One region of the Vibrio sp. PNB23_22_6 genome, then DNA from elsewhere that is predicted to be linked to it. Evidence: predicted binding sites of a transcription regulator. Region 1 holds the regulator's gene; each other region holds the start of a gene.
The links. Region 1 encodes CRP, which controls carbon source genes, mostly activating them, when cyclic AMP is high. Its sites were predicted from a motif close to TGTGANNNNNNTCACA; they were not measured.
Positions count from the first base shown of each region.

Region 2: a site for CRP is predicted at 2,349-2,364, ahead of recB (exodeoxyribonuclease V subunit beta). Genes of this name have one in related genera too.
Region 3: a site for CRP is predicted at 3,843-3,858, ahead of nagE (N-acetylglucosamine-specific PTS transporter subunit IIBC). Genes of this name have one in related genera too.

Region 1 covers NZ_JBNFXP010000030.1:15,739-21,406, reverse strand. The annotation lists gene astA (arginine N-succinyltransferase) at 1-874, shown strand, start outside; gene astD (succinylglutamate-semialdehyde dehydrogenase) at 903-2,360, shown strand; gene ACVA54_RS17720 (DUF1338 domain-containing protein) at 2,626-3,423, shown strand; gene crp (cAMP-activated global transcriptional regulator CRP) at 3,510-4,142, opposite strand; gene ACVA54_RS17710 (phosphoribulokinase) at 4,381-5,250, opposite strand; gene ACVA54_RS17705 (YheU family protein) at 5,412-5,624, opposite strand; gene ACVA54_RS17700 (hydrolase) at 5,658-5,668, opposite strand, start outside.
Region 2 covers NZ_JBNFXP010000016.1:29,613-35,280, forward strand. The annotation lists gene recB (exodeoxyribonuclease V subunit beta) at 1-2,203, opposite strand, end outside; gene recC (exodeoxyribonuclease V subunit gamma) at 2,542-5,668, opposite strand, start outside.
Region 3 covers NZ_JBNFXP010000015.1:54,856-60,523, forward strand. The annotation lists gene ACVA54_RS12875 (cation:proton antiporter family protein) at 1-1,049, opposite strand, end outside; gene nagC (DNA-binding transcriptional regulator NagC) at 1,131-2,345, opposite strand; gene nagA (N-acetylglucosamine-6-phosphate deacetylase) at 2,348-3,484, opposite strand; gene nagE (N-acetylglucosamine-specific PTS transporter subunit IIBC) at 3,974-5,551, shown strand.

The DNA of each region.
Region 1 (5,668 bases):
ACCAGACGTGAAAGAAGCTGGTGATGAAGGCTACCTGATGGTGGGCTTTGACTCTGAAACGGGTGAAGTCGCAGGTACCACTGGCATCGAAGCTTCAATTGGCTGGGATGTGCCTTTTTACTCTTACCACATCAGTAAAGTGGTGCACTCATCGCCAAAACTTGGGGTAAACAATGTGGTTAAGCTGCTGACGTTTGGTAACAACTACACGGGCAACAGTGAAATCTGTACCTTGTTCCTACGTGAAACATTCCGTGGAGGGTTGAATGGTCGCTTGATGTCGAAGTGTCGATTTTTGATGATGGCTGAGCACCCAGAACGTTTCTCAGACACTATTTTTGCTGAGATGCGCGGTGTATCAGACGAGAACGGTAACTCACCATTTTGGCAGTGGCTACAAGAGCATTTCTTTTCAATTGACTTCACGCTTGCTGATTATCTAACCGGTATCGGCAAGAAAGGTTTTATCGCTGACTTGATGCCGAAGTTGCCAATCTACATCAACCTGTTGAGCCCAGAAGCGCAAGCCGTAATTGGTCAAGTGCATGACAACACGCGCCCGGCGTTGAAACTGCTAGAGAATGAAGGTTTCACCAACCGGGGTTATGTCGACATTTTCGATGGTGGTCCTTCAGTGGAATGTGACTTACGCAATATTGAATCGGTACGCCACTCATTCCGCGCTAAAGTCAAAATTTCTGAACATACCAGCACGCAAGACTTCTTGATGTGTAATTCATCATTCGAGAATTTCCGTGCCGCGGCAGCAAAAGCGGCTTATGACGCAGAAACACAAAGCGTGGTGCTCGCGCCAGAATTGGCGAATGCACTTTTGGTTGGTGAAGGGGATTTTGTTCGCCTTCTTCCGCAGTAACTGACGACAGAATTTAAGGATAGAAACAATGACACATTGGATTGCAGGTGAATGGGTACAAGGTCAGGGTGAAGCATTTACGTCTTTGTCGCCGTACAACCAAGAAGTGATCTGGCAGGGCAAAGGCGCGACGGCAGAGCAAGTGAACCAAGCGGTTGCTGCGGCGCGCGAGGCGTTTGTTGACTGGAAGAAGCGTCCATTTGCAGAGCGTGAAGCGATCGTGTTGGCTTTTGCTGAGAAAGTGAAAGAGAACAGCGAAAAAATTGCCGAAGTGATTGCTAAAGAAACCGGTAAGCCGATTTGGGAAACTCGTACTGAAGCGGCGGCAATGGCAGGTAAAATTGCGATTTCTATCCGTGCTTACCACGACCGTACTGGTGAAGCGACACGTGAAGCCGCAGGCAACCAAATTGTATTGCGTCACCGCCCATTGGGTGTAATGGCGGTATTCGGCCCTTATAACTTCCCAGGTCATCTGCCAAATGGTCACATCGTGCCAGCACTACTTGCGGGTAACACAGTGGTATTCAAGCCGTCTGAGCAAACGCCATGGACGGGTGAATTAGCCATGAAACTGTGGGAAGAAGTGGGTCTACCGAAAGGTGTGATTAACCTAGTCCAAGGTGCGAAAGAAACCGGCATTGCGCTAGCGGACGCGAAAGGCATTGATGGCGTGCTGTTCACGGGTAGTGCAAACACAGGTCATGTTCTGCATCGTCAATTTGCAGGTCAGCCGGACAAGATGCTGGCGCTGGAAATGGGTGGCAATAACCCGATGGTTATTTCGGGTAACTACGGCGACCTAGATGCAACGGTTTACACCATCATCCAGTCAGCCTTCATCAGCGCAGGTCAACGTTGTACCTGCGCTCGTCGTCTGTACATTCCGTTTGGTGATAAGGGTGATGCAGTGATTGCTAAGTTGGTGGAAGCGACACGTAACATTCGCGTTGACCAACCATTTGCTGAGCCTGCGCCATTCATGGGACCACAAATTTCGGTCGCGGCAGCCAAGTTTATTCTGGATGCACAAGCTAACCTGCAAGCTCTTGGTGGCGAAAGCTTAATTGAAGCGAAAGCGGGCGAAGCGGCGTTTGTTTCTCCGGGCATCATCGATGTGACGAACATTGCTGAACTGCCAGATGAAGAGTACTTCGGTCCACTTCTGCAAGTAGTGCGCTACGAAGGGCTAGAGAAAGCGGTAGAGCTAGCGAACGATACGCGCTTTGGTCTTTCTGCGGGTCTGGTTTCAACTGACGACCAAGAGTGGGAATACTTCGTTGACCACATTCGTGCAGGTATCGTGAATCGCAACCGTCAGCTGACGGGAGCCAGTGGTGATGCACCGTTTGGTGGTCCGGGGGCGTCAGGTAACCTACGCCCAAGTGCTTACTACGCAGCAGACTACTGTGCGTACCCAATGGCATCAGTGGAAGGTCGCGAGACGGTCTTGCCTGCAACATTGAGCCCAGGTGTCAGCCTGTAATCGAGAAATACGAAGCGGTAACAAAGTATCACCGCTTCTATCTGCCAGAGCTATTTACCAAGTTAGGATTCCGGTAAAGCGCGCTGGCAAACGCCAAAGGCGAGCTCAAGACTCCCCAACGCGTGTTGACTGACTGGCATTTATGCCTCACATACCGTCACAGGTTGATGACCGCGTGTTCGTGATTCTGGACAGCCTTGGGGCTGTGAACGAGCGGTCAACTTCCTCTTATCTCTAACTCTACATTTCATAACAAGGAGTCGTTATGACGCCCGATGTGTTATTTGAATCGCTATGGCAAGACTACATTCAACGTCTTTGCCCTTCTGCTGCTAAAGTCCATCAACTTCTACAAGAAGATGAGCCTTTGATTAATGACCATATTGCGCTACGTACGTTTAATGTCGCTCCCCTCGGTATTGAAACGTTGGCGAAACCATTTTTGACAGTGGGTTATAAAGCCTGTGGTGACTACGTATTTGAAAGCAAAAAACTGGTGGCAAAACACTTTGAGCACCCAGATCCAAAGCAACCAAAAGTGTTTATCAGTGAGTTGAAGGTCGATGAATGTTCGCCAGAGCTGCAAGACATCGTTCATAAACTGGTCGAGCAGGTTGATGCTTCAAAGCTGATTGGCAGCGGCTTCTTGTATGGTGGACGTTTGTGGGAGATTAGTTACGCTGATTTCCAAACGTTGGCGAACGAGAGTGAGTATGCCTCTTGGCTTGCTGCACATGGTTACGGCGCAAATCACTTTACCGTGAGCGTAAACCAACTTAACCAACACCAAGAAGTGAAGCAAGTAAACGACCACCTACGCACAGCAGGCTTCACCATCAACGAAAACGGCGGCGAAGTAAAAGGTACGCCACAGGTGTTGCTAGAGCAATCTTCGACCATGGCCGATAAAGTGCCAGTGGCCTTTACGGAAGGTGTTGAAGTGATTCCTGGAGGCTTTTACGAGTTTGCTAAGCGCTACGCAATGGATAACGGTGACTTGTACTCAGGATTTGTTGCCGCATCGGCAGATAAGATCTTTGAGAGCACAAACGGAAAAAAATAGAGGGCGCTAATCCAGTGTTTTTCTAAAACAAAAAAGCCACCAATGTTTCTATTGGTGGCTTTGAATTTTTTAAACGTTAATCGGAATTAACGAGTCCCGTAAACAACGATAGTTTTGCCGTGTGCAGAAATTAGGTTCTGCTCTTCTAGCATCTTCAAGATTCGGCCTACTGTCTCACGAGAACAGCCAACGATTTGACCGATTTCTTGACGAGTGATCTTGATTTGCATTCCGTCTGGGTGCGTCATTGCATCTGGCTGCTTAGCAAGGTTCAGAAGAGTCTGAGCGATACGACCAGTTACGTCTAGGAACGCTAGGTCACCCACTTTCTGGCTAGTAACTTGAAGGCGACGAGCCATTTGCGCAGAAAGGCGCATTAGGATGTCAGGGTTTACTTGAATAAGTTGACGGAATTTCTTGAACGAAATTTCAGCCACTTCACAAGGAGATTTCGCACGAACCCATGCGGTACGCTCTTGGTCTTCTTCGAATAGACCTAGTTCACCAATGAAGTCACCTTGGTTTAGGTAAGAAAGGATCATCTCCTTACCTTCTTCGTCTTTGATAAGAACCGCAACAGAACCTTTAACGATGTAGTACAACGTTTCAGCTTTCTCACCCGCGTGAATTAGCGTGCTCTTAGAAGGGTATTTATGAATATGACAGTGTGAAAGAAACCACTCTAGTGTTGGGTCGGTTTGAGGTTTACCTAGAACCATAATATATCACTTCCTCTGCAGGGTACGCTTGCGCTATCCGTATTTTAGCTAAGCCCGAATTAGCTTACTAGAATAAGAATACTTTTCTATACTGCAAGCTCTCTTGTGTTTCGGTTAGAAATAGTATCCTTTTTCGAAAACGATTTCTTGATTTTAATCGTGCCATGGTGGAGATTTTGTAAGCAAAAATGTGCACATGATCACGGTATGAAAAGTAAACACTTTATTCGCGAGGTTTTTAACCAATTTTACCCGTTTCGATGAGCTGTTGCAGAATCGGCCTGACGATGAGCTCCATGGCAAAGCTCATCTTACCGCCGGGCACGACAATGGTGTTGTGGCGTGACATAAATGAGCCGTCAATCATAGCGAGTAGATAAGGAAAATCGACATTTTTAATGCCACGAAGGCGAATAACAACAAAGCTTTCATCCAGACTTGGTATGCCTTTGGCGTTAAGTGGGTTTGACGTATCCACGGTCGGGACACGTTGAAAGTTGATGTGGGTACGAGAAAACTGTGGTGTAATGTAGTTAAGATAGTCGTCCATTGAGCGCACGATTGAATCCATCACGGCTTCACGAGAGTGACCTCGGTCGCGCGTATCGCGTACGAACTTTTGAATCCACTCTAAGTTCACGATCGGCACCATGCCAATCAGAAAATCAACATGCTGAGCCACATCGACATCACCATCGACCACGCCGCCGTGTAATCCTTCATAGAACAGCACGTCACTGTTTTCAGGTAAACCTTGCCACGGGGTAAAGGTGCCTGGCATTTGGTTATAAGGTACGGCTTCATCAAAGGTGTGCAGATAGCGGCGTACACTACCAGTGCCATCCTGGCCAAATTGACGGAAAAAGGCTTCCAGTCCAGGGAAGTTATTAGCTTGAGGGCCAAAGTAACTGATGTGTCTGCCTTGATCACGCGCTTTACGAATTTCTACATCCATCTCTGGGCGAGTAAAGCGGTGGAAGCTGTCCCCCTCAACCCATGCGGGCTTGACGTTCATCATATTGAACATCTTACGGAAGGCTTCAGATGTGGTCGTAGTACCGGCACCGGATGAACCAGTAACTGCAATGATTGGGTGTTTCGCTGACATGACAAACCTTGTCGAAAAATTACTTACCCAGCTGAATCTTAGGTAAACAAGTCCATTATTCGTTGGCAATGTGCAGCGAAGTGGCGCTGCACGGTTGATAATCCACTATAGCATGTAACAAGCGCTTGTCATGGAGTGAAATACGGTAAAATGTGCGGCAATTAAAATTTTTGTTTTAACTGAATATCAACGGTTTCATGCAGTTCAGAAAACACGATGACCGCCTCTCCTTTCTCCAGCTGTGATTTAACTTGATCGATTTTGTCTTGCAGGGAAATTTCTACCGTGCCGTAGTCAGTGCCTTCTCGTAGCACAAACTCACGGATCAAGTTTTCTAGCGTTTCTGGCGCAATGTCTTGCCAAGGAATGATCATAAATACCTCAAACGTTTATGACGAATGGTTAGTTTACAGAGTTT
Region 2 (5,668 bases), on a different contig from region 1:
TGCCACCAAGACCATGCTGTGCATCGCTGATGGATTGTGCCAACCAACGCAGCAAGCCGTGGTCGCTGTCTAGTTCGTTACTCGCCTGCTGTAGTAGTTCACCGATGTGCATCAAATCGGTAAGTACTCGCTCACCATTTTCACCTTGTGAACTCGAACCTTCTTCCAGCAAACGTTCTGCTATATGACGTTTGCTGATCACCGCTCGCAGCATTGGCAATACACCGCGTTGCACCCAAAGCTTGCGGTATTCTTTAAACTCATTGACCGCGTTTTCCCACACGGTTTCATCGTTGTTGAGGGCATCTAAACTTGCTGCATCCAGCGCAAACAACTCTGACGCTAAGCTGGCACGCAATGCTCTATCGTTTTCTGCCGTCAGCACGGCTTGCAACAAGCGTTGTAAATCTTGCGCGACTGTACTGGTAAATACGCTATCTCGGTTAGATAAGTAAACGCTGGCAATGCCTTGGTCTGCCAACGCTTGTTTGACCATGCGACCTTCGCTACCGGTTCGCACCAAAACCGCAATGTCACCCGCTTTAACAGGCTTTTGCTTCTCGCCATTAACAAGACACGCTTGGCCTTGTTGCGCCGAGGTCAAAATGGTTTGAATTTGGCTTGCTGTCGCCTCTGCCATCGCAGTCAGGTATTCACCTTTTGCCAGTGGTTTATCTTCGGCTTCTTGCAGCCAATACGTCAGCGCAGGTTGCTTTTGCCCACCCATGGTCCAAATGCGTTTATCCGCACTAGGGCTGTAACTCACTGGTAGAAATGGAATGTCCGAATCGTAAATAAACGGGCTATCTGGCAACTCAAAAATCTGGTTTACCGCCGACACCATCTCCGCACTCGAGCGCCAGTTAGTGCCTAACGTGTAGTGAGCACTAACTTGATTGCGCGCCTTGATGTAGGTAAAGATGTCTGCACCACGGAAACCATAAATCGCCTGTTTCGGGTCACCGATCATAAACAGACCGCACTCTGGGTTATCTAGGTAAATACGGCTAAAAATACTGTATTGCAGTGGGTCGGTATCTTGGAATTCATCGATCATCGCAACAGGGTAAAGCGTACGAATGCGCTCTTTCAGCAGTGCGGTTTCATCGGTATCAATCGACGCCGATAACTGGGTCAGCAAGTCATCAAACGACAGCCATTGCTTCTGATTTTTTGCCTTCGCCAGCATCTCACGACAATGCTCAATCGCATGCGCTAATAGTGGTGCTTTAAGGCTAATTGGGGTAGCTAGAAAGGCTTCAATGTCCTCAAACACCGGATGCTGCGGCGCGGTGCCTTTCGGGGTTTTCTCAAGCAACACATTCTGCGCAAATTTTTCCAGTTTGTCTGGATAGTCATACCCCGTCGTTTCTGTTGCCGCCCAAACGTTAACGGCCTCTAACCAAGTTGGCAGCGATTTCTTGGTGTAACTGCGTTTATTGACATCTGAACCTGAGATCAACGCTAAGAAATCCTCTTGGCTATCACGCCATTGGGTTTTCAGTGCATCTATTTGTTTTAAGTTTTGCTCGTGCAAATCTGCGAGACTGCCCTGCATTGCAGGCACAGACAAGCTCAATGGTGCGCCTGTTAAGTAGTTACCGATGTCATAAAGCAACTCCGATGGCGAACCCCATAGTTGACGCACTTCGCCAGCCAAAGCAAATGGTAATGGGTAAAAATTACGACGCCAGTAGTCCGCCACCACTTGAGCTTTTAGGTGGCTCTCGTCCGTCACAAATTCATTCTCAAAGCGGCTGCCCGATTCAAAAGCGTTTTGCGTTAGCATGCGTTGGCAGAAACCGTGGATGGTGTAGACCGCGGCTTCATCCATTTGACGCTCCGCTTGCAACAAGATCTCTGTCGCTTGCTTGTGATCATCAATGGCTTCTAGCAGTGGTTTGATCACCGGATCACTGCTTTGACCTCGAGCGAATGCGATCCTCGCATCGTGAATTCGAGCACGAATACGATCGCGTAGCTCGGCTGTCGCCGCTTCGGTAAAGGTCACCACCAGAATTTGGTCCACCGTTAATGGAACGCGGTGCTTGGTTTCTATACTGCCATGTCCCAATAAGAGACGCAGGTACAAACCCGCAATAGTAAAGGTTTTCCCTGTACCTGCGGATGCTTCGATTAACCTTGCCCCATGCAATGGAAAAGTCATGGTTTGCAGTGGTGCTGCTACTGACATTTGCGCCATAACGCTGAATCTCTCCGGATTTTTGACAAGGACGTCTTGAGCTTCAGAGGTTAAGTCATCTCTAAAGATCAACTCGTCCTATATTGTGATCTATCGTTAATTTTTCTATTTATATGTCTAACAGTTTGGAATATTTAGACTTTTGTGCGATCTCACTCACGGTTATCATGATGGAGTACCGTTAATATTCGCCTCACGAGATAAGCCAAGCCTTTCTGGCGGTGATACTCAAAAGAATCATGGTCCCTCTGACCTTGTGGCCGTACAGCGAACGCCCTACACAAAATAATGATTTTCTGGCGGCCACTCTACTCTTTCCCATCCCCAAGCATTCCAACTTAGTTATCATCTGAAGCATCTTTTGTCGCCAATCTTGCACCTTGCAAAACCAACGCCGTCAACATGCGAACTTCGGCTGCGAGTTCATCGTTCCAAGCAGGCCAAATACGCGAGATGTACGCGTTATTGCCTTCACCTGGGCTCAGGTAGCTGTCATTGAAAGCGTCCGCCATTTTCTTGAGTGACTTCTCTTCATCGTCCGCCCAATGGCCACGACTAAAGCCCGCTTCAACACACGCCAGTGCTGTTTTCGGGAAGTATGGTAATGGCTTGGTCATGCCTTCAAAAAACAAACGCACCAATTCGGCAAGACGTTGTTTCGCTTGCGCAGCGTCCGCCATTTCAGGGAAGATCAGATGAACTGCACCTTCCTTGCGGTCGTAACCAATAATATGAGTCTTCTTCACATGGCCAGAAGCCGACATCGCGAGGTGATCAATCCACGCCGCAAGGTAATCTTGCGCACGAATTTTCCCGCTTCGATAACGAATCAAACCGGACTGATAGCATTGAGTGAGCCAACCTGTTAGGCGGATATTCTTACCCTCCCCCCTACTTTCATCAAAAAGCGCATCAAAGATAAGGTCGATCTCTAAATCGTCTTGTGGCGCGCCAGAGAGAAACGCCAACTTATCCACCAGCTCTTCCGCTTGCACGCGGTTGGTTTCAAACTCGATATCACCAAACGCTCCTACTGGCAATTTGCCCTGAGCACGTTGCTCACTCATAAAATGCTTCAGCACATCCGCTTTGGCCGCAGGTTGAGTAAGCGCGGTTTCGAGCAGGGTTGTCAGCAGTTCACCGCGCATCTGATAACTTTCTAACCCGCCTAATACAAACGGTTCATCGTCTTCCATCACTGGTAAAGGCGGCTCAAACATCACTTTCAAACGACGATTAAAGAAATACTGAACCGGCAAACGCCAGAAACGTTGAAGCTCGACCAAATCCAATTCGATGGGAAATGTCGCGCCCAGCAAGTAATCATCCAATGCACGGTTAAACTCACGGCGCGCATGACCTTGCGATTGACTGCTTTGGGTCAATGCCGCAGGAATCCACTCTTTGGCATAGCTTGAGTGAGAACCTTGAAATGCATTTGGGCTAAACGGCACCATAGCATGCACATTCACTAACTCTTTTAACAGCTTATCGCCGGACTCATCAACGGGCTGATTTTCATCGCCTGCCAAACAGTAATTCTGCTGACAGTACTCCATTAACTCAGAAACCAGTACCGATGGCACTCGTTCCGTGTTGTCTTGAATCGAACGCCCTACGTAACTGATGTACAGTGTTTGCTGAGCAGAAAGCATTGCTTCGAGGAACAGATAACGGTCATCGTCTCGGCGTGAACGATCGCCTGGCTTGGTTCGCCCCGTCATTAAATCAAAACCTTCTGGCGGCATAGAACGCGGGTATACGCCATCATTCATGCCTAATAAACACACCGCTCGAAATGGAATCGAGCGCATTGGCATCAGGGTACAGAAGTTCACTTGGCCAGCGAGGAAACGCTGGCTAACACGGGTGCCAGACAGTTTATTTTTCAGGTATTGGTTAATGATGGATGGTGACAAAGCGTCATTAAAAGCGGCATCAGCAAGCTGTTCTTTTAGCTGGCTTAAGGTATCGCGAATCGACTTCAATGCCATTTCGCCTTCTAACTCCACTGAGAAGAAGTCATCCAGCATTGCGATCAAGGTTTCACGCCAAGCATCAATCGACTGAACATGCGACAGTTTGCGGCGATATTGACTGATTTGTTGGATAAAGTGCGCCAGTTTGCCAGCGAGCTCAGCCCCCATACCTTGCACTTCATTGTATGGCGATAAACTGCCTTCTTGCGCTTCAAATAAGCCCGCCGATTCCGGCATCGCATAACCCAGTAGCATGCGTTGAATACCAAACTGCCACGTGTTTTGACGCGTTTCAGGCAGTTCAAATTCGCTGCCCGTGTTGGCATCGAGTCCCCAGCGAATACCCGATTCTTCCACCCATTGTTTCGCTTGTAGGAAGTCGTCTTCACTTAAGTCAAAACGTTTCAAAATGGCTGGCGTTTCCAGCAACTCTAATAGTTCGGAAGCCAAGCAGCGCGTATTCGGTAAATTAACCAGTTGCATGAAGGCCGCCAAGATTGGGCTTTCTTGGTCAGCGGTTCGGTCAGAAATCGAATACGGAATAAATCGCTCACCCGGCGCATTGCCAAATACGGCTTGAATCGCAGGGCTGTAAGCATTGATGTCCGCCACCATCACGATGATATCACGCGGCTTTAGGTTTGGATCAGCGTCAAACATCGCCAATAACTGGTCGTGTAGCACTTCGACTTCTCGCATCGGACTGTGGCAAGAGTGCAAGCTCAGAGACTTGTCACCCAAGCTCACCACTTGTTTGTGGCTGCTACTATCGATTTTTTGGTCGTCTTGATGCTCTTCTAGATTAAGAATATCCGCTTGCAGTTGATGGAGCAGACTGTCGCGTTCGATCTCAACAAAAGCCTCAATTTCATGGGATTCGAGTTGCGACAACAGATACATGTTGTCACGTCCCAGTTTCCCCATCGAAGCTAATAAACTGTTCCCCACCACATCAGTGTGCAGTTCATCTATCACGTTATCTTCAAGCGAACCTTTGAGTTGCTCACTTTCACCTTGCACTTCAGAATGATCTTCCTGCCACACCACGTGCTGACGGTGCTTCGCCGCCAAACGTGCAAGGAATTTACGGTCACGCACTTCCCCCCAGTAGTAACGGCAAGGATTTGTGAACATCAAATGGACATCAATATGTTCGCCGATGGCTTTAAGCGCATCCATATAACGCGGTGGCAGTGAAGAAATACCAAACACAAACAGACGCTTCGGCAGGTGGTCAAAACTACCGTTGAAGTTTTCTAACGTATCAATGAAGTGCTCATACAAGTTAGCACGATGATAAGGCGATTGCCCCAGAGTGACGGTGTGATCGTACAGCGCTTGCCATAAAATCGGCTGCCACGGGTGTTCGTTTTCTAATTCAGGTACCGTTTGCCCAGCTTCCCAACTCGCTATCCATTCTGGTCGGTACACCAAGTAGCCATCGAAAATATCGGCGATTTTCTCTGCCAATTGATACAACTTGGAG
Region 3 (5,668 bases), on a different contig from region 1:
GGCGCAGAAATGATGAATGAGATAGAAACGGCGACCGCAATCGCGGCTAGTATATCGCTTGGCATCCATCCCATATTATACGCAAGGCCACCCACAATCAGGCCAAATTCACTGTAATTGAACAGTGAAAGTGATGTAAGTAAAGAGGTACGAACACGGAACTTAAAGTAGTTGATGGTTAGGAAGTAAAGCACCCCTTTGATTGGTAGTAACAGAATAAAGAGCAGCGCGAGGCCTACACCGTTAAAGCTCAGTGATGCGGATAGGCCAATGTTTAGGAAGAAACAGACTAAAAACAGTTCCTTCATGTTAAATAGGGCTTTGGAAAGCTCTGACGCTTTGCGGTGGCCGGCGAGTAGCATGCCAAGGATCAGCGCGCCGAGATCTGGCTTCATACCAACCAATTCAAATAAGCCTGCGCCGACAACGAGTGCGAAAAAGATGCCAAATAGCACCAGCATTTCACCGTGGCCGACTTTGTCTAACACTTTGTAGAACAGTGGACGAAGTAGCGGCAGGGCAAACAGGCCAATGGCATACCATTCAGGGATTTTCCCTGTTGATGCGGTCAAGAACACCACGGCAAAGATATCTTGCATAACAAGAATACCGATAGCCAGAGTGCCGTAAGTGGCATTTATTTCCCCCTTTTCTTGCAGAGTCTTAACAGCAAAAACGGTACTAGAGAATGAGAGGGCGAACGCTAAGAGCAATATTTGCGTGCTGTCCATGTCCGTTAACGAGGACAGGCCAAGCAGCTTTAATCCGATAAGAACCAGCGCAAAGAACAGAGTGGAAATAATATTGTGCACGGTCGCGCCACCCCAGATCTCTTTGGAAAGTAGGGTTTTGACATCAAGCTTTAAACCGATAGTGAAAAGTAGAAGCGTCACACCGAGATCGGCGAGGGTGATGATGACCTCATTGCTCTGATAACCAAAAGCATGCAAGCCAAAGCCCGCAAGCAGAAAGCCAACCAGAGGTGGGAGGTTGCACTTGAGCGCAATAAAACCAGCTATAAAAGCCGTTGTAATTAGAATAATTTCCATACTGTTGAGCTATATTCCTGATATACAAAAACGGGCTGTGAAATCACAGCCCGAGATTGTAACTTAATTGGATGTATAAACTTAGTCTTCTAGTAACTTTTGTAACAAAACACCGTTTAACATGGCACGTTTAATCATTGCAAATGCACCCATGGTTGGTTGCTTATCAATATGTGATGCGACGATAGGGAGTTCGTTGTGGAATGTTTTTAAAGATTGGTTTTCTACATTACGTCGAATCGCTGGGAAAACAATTTCTTCGGCCGCAGTGATATCACCCGCAATGACAATCTTTTGTGGGTTAAACAAGTTAACTGTAATTGCGATGGCTTTACCTAGCTGGTTACCCACACGTACCAAGCTTTGTTTTGCCAATTCATCCCCGCTAATGGCGTGACTACAAACATCTTCGATAGTGATGTGTTCCAGCTGAGTGAGGCTGGACTCGTAGCCTTGCGCGATCAATTGTCTGACTCGTTTTACGATGGCAGGGTTTGCAGCCACCGTTTCCAAGCAACCAAAGTTGCCACATTGACATTGTTCGCCTAAAGGGTCGATTTGAATATGGCCGATTTCACCCACGTTGCGATTAAAACCAAGGAATACCTCTCCCTTTACAATGATACCCGCTCCCGTACCTCGGTGAACACTAACTAGAATAGAGTCTTGGCAGTCTTGACTTGCACCAAAGTAGTGCTCGGCTAATGCCATGCTGCGAACATCATTACCGACAAAGCAGGCAGTATTAAACTTTTCACTAATGATCTCCCCAAGCGCGAGGTTATCGATATCAGTGTTTGGCATATACTCGACAACCCCTGTGGTTGGGTTAACCAAACCAGGAAGGGTAATACCAATTGCAATGAGCTGATCAATCTTATCTTGGCAACGATCACGAAAACCTTTCAATAACTCAATTAACCCTGTAATCAAGTCAGCTTGATTTGAGTAATGAAGTTCGTGCTGATCGGTAACTAAAGCCGTTCCGCCCAGATCGTATAAACAGAACTGAACATAGTCACGGCCCAATCGAATGGCGATAGAGTGGAATGGCTTCACTTCAGTGGTCAACGAGATAGCTCGGCGACCACCAGTAGAAGCTTGTTGCGCGACCTCTTTAATTAGGCCGTGCTCTAAAAGTTGACGGGTTATTTTGGTAACACTTGCTGGAGCAAGCTGACTTACATCGGCTACCTGTATGCGGGAGATAGGACCTTGTTGGTCGATCAACCTATAAACAGCAGCACTGTTCAACTGCTTTACTAAATCTACATTACCAATCTGTCCGCCATTCATGCTTAATTTTGCTCGTATTGTCCGTTAACAACCGTCGCTTTTACATTGAAGTCACGATCGAAAATAGTTAGGTTTGCCACCATACCTTTTCGAATTCGGCCAAGACGCTCCTCAACACCGATAGCGGTAGCTGGATAAAGCGTAGCCATTCGTAGAGCTTCGTCTAAAGCGATGCCCGCGTGCTCAACGGTGTTCTGAACTGCTTCAATCATTGTCAGAGCTGAGCCGCCTAGTGTGCCGTTTTCATCAACACACTTACCATCTCGGTAATATACTTTCTTACCAACAAAAATAAAGTGATCCATGTCGGCACCTGCTGGAGCTGTGGCATCGGTCACCAAAACAAGCTTTTCACCTTTGATTTTATGCGCAATACGGATGTTCGCGTAATCAACATGGAAACCGTCTGCAATGATGCCTGCGTAAACTTCAGGCGTATCGTAAATAGCGCCCACAACACCAGGTTCACGACCCACCATTGGTGTCATCGCATTAAACAGGTGTGTAGCAAAGGTAATGCCTGCTTCAAAGCCTTCACGCGCTTCAGCATAGGTTGCATTCGTGTGGCCGATAGATACCACGATGCCAGCCGCTTTCAAACGTGAGATGTGCTCAGGATCGTTTTGTTCTGGTGCCAATGTTACTTTTGCAACGATGTCTGCGTTTTCACAGATAAGATCAATCATGCCGTCATCTGATGGGCGAATGAAATCAACGCTGTGGATGCCTTTTTTGGCAACGTTAAGGTAAGGGCCTTCTAAATGTAGGCCTAGTGATTGGTTTTTATATTGGTTGTGGTATTCGCGAGCTGCTGCGATTGAAGCACGCATGTCTTCGTCAGATGAAGTGATAAGGGTAGGCAGAAAGCTCGTACAGCCAGACTTTAAGTTCGCGTTATGCATAATCTGCATGGTTTCTGGTGTGATTTCGTCGTTAAGCATTACGCCACCACAGCCATTTAACTGAAGGTCTATGAAGCCTGGGCTTAGGTTTGCACCGTTTAAATCTCTAACTTCAATAGTCTCTGGTAATTGAGTCACAGGCACTACCGAGTGTATCTGATCGTTTTCAATGATAACCGCATGGTGGGTGAGAACGTCACTACCGGTATAGATTTTACAGTTACTTAGCGCGTACATATTCAGCGAGTCCTTATAAATTAGAATTCAATTTCTGCCTTGTTATCTAGATGATGTGCGAGTGAATCCTATGGATTACTTAGTTTGTATCACTGATTTAGATAACAGGTCACATACAGCAAGTCGCGTTTTATTAATGTTATTGTCATTGTAACCATTTGAAAAATATTGAATTAATTGCTTGTTGTTATTATTTTTCAGAGCAAAGCTACTGCGATTAGCCTGTTGAGAGACTAAAATAACACTGATTCTTTCTTGCATATAGTGCGAGAATTTTATCGTTAAAACGCCATTTTTTCGTATAATAAAATAAGTTTTATGATCTCGCTAGCAAAAACCTTTCTATTGGGCGATTTCTGGTGATTGTGATCACAAACAATGAGGTTTTAATTTGCGGAGCAAAATTAATATCATAAACTGGTGCGAACTAAATTGAACGACTGAAATAAGTCTTCAACAAAACATAAAATCCTATAGGGGGAACTTAAGGTGAATATTCTTGGGTACGCGCAGAAGTTAGGTAAAGCACTTATGCTTCCTATCGCAACGCTTCCAGTTGCAGCGCTTTTACTACGTTTGGGTCAAGGCGACCTTTTAGATATTCCATTTATGGCTCAAGCGGGTGGTGCGATCTTCGGTCAACTTCCACTTCTCTTTGGTCTAGGTATTGCGATCGGTCTTTCTAAAGATGGTCAAGGTGCTGCTGGTCTAGCTGGTGCCGTGGCTTACTTTGTAATTACAGCAACAGCAACAACAATCAATGCTGACGTAAATATGTCATTCTTTGGTGGTATCATTGCTGGTATTATCGCTGGTCACTCTTACAACGCTTTCCATGCGACGCGTCTTCCTGAGTGGTTGGCATTCTTCTCTGGCAAACGTCTAGTACCTATCATGGCGGGTCTTTTCGCGCTAGTAGCAGGTGCAATCGCTGGTGTTGTTTGGCCATCAATTCAAGCTGGTCTTGACGCTCTAGCACACGCGGTATCAACGTCTGGCGCTATCGGTCAGTTTGTATACGGTACACTTAACCGTGCGCTTATCCCTGTAGGTCTACACCACGTATTAAACTCGTATTTCTGGTTCGGTATGGGTACGTGTCAAGAAGTTATAGTTTCTGGCGCAACAGCAGCTGGTCAAGCACTTCCTGCACTACAACAGCTTTGTGTTGACCCTTCTCTAGCTAAGACTCTAGTTGTTGGTCAAGCTCACACATTTGAATTCGCAAACTCTGTCACTCCAGAAATCACTGCAACAGTTAAAGAAGTAACTGAAACCGTTAAATCTGGTGACCTACACCGCTTCTTTGGCGGCGATAAGAGCGCTGGTGTATTCATGAACGGTTTCTTCCCTGTAATGATGTTCGGTCTACCGGGTGCAGCACTTGCTATGTACCTCGCTGCACCAGTTGAGAAACGCAGCCAAGTTGGTGGCGCGCTATTCTCAGTAGCATTCTGTTCATTCCTAACAGGTATTACTGAGCCTCTAGAGTTCATGTTCGTATTCCTAGCACCTGCACTATATGCAATGCACGCGGTGTTCACAGGCTTGTCTCTAGTAATTGCAAACATGTTTGGTACGCTACACGGCTTTGGTTTCTCTGCAGGTCTTATCGACTTCGTATTGAACTACGGTCTAGCAACTAAGCCTCTAGTACTGCTTGCTATCGGCCTAGGTTTTGGTGCCCTATACTTCTTCACATTTAGCTTCGCAATCCGCGCGTTCAACCTAAAATCGCCTGGTCGTGAAGATGACGACGAAGACACGCCTGCAGCAGCACCAGCAGGTGAAGCGAAAAAAGGTGACCTAGCTCGTCAATACCTAAAAGCATTAGGTGGTCACGACAACCTAACGTCTATCGACGCATGTATCACTCGTCTACGTCTAACTCTTAAAGATCGCTCTATCGCTGATGAAGCAGTACTTAAGAAACTAGGTGCGAAAGGTGTTGTGAAACTGGGTGAAAATAACCTTCAAGTTATCCTTGGTCCTCTTGCAGAAATCGTTGCTGGTGAAATGAAAGCAATCGGTTCAGGTGAAGACCTATCAGATGTAAAACTTCCGTAATTACATCTTAAGACTCTCTATTAAGACCTCCTTCGGGAGGTCTTTTTTTGTTTTGAGGGGATTGAATCTACACCGCTTTCAAGCGAAGTAGCGAAATATTGCTTTTTTAACGACGGT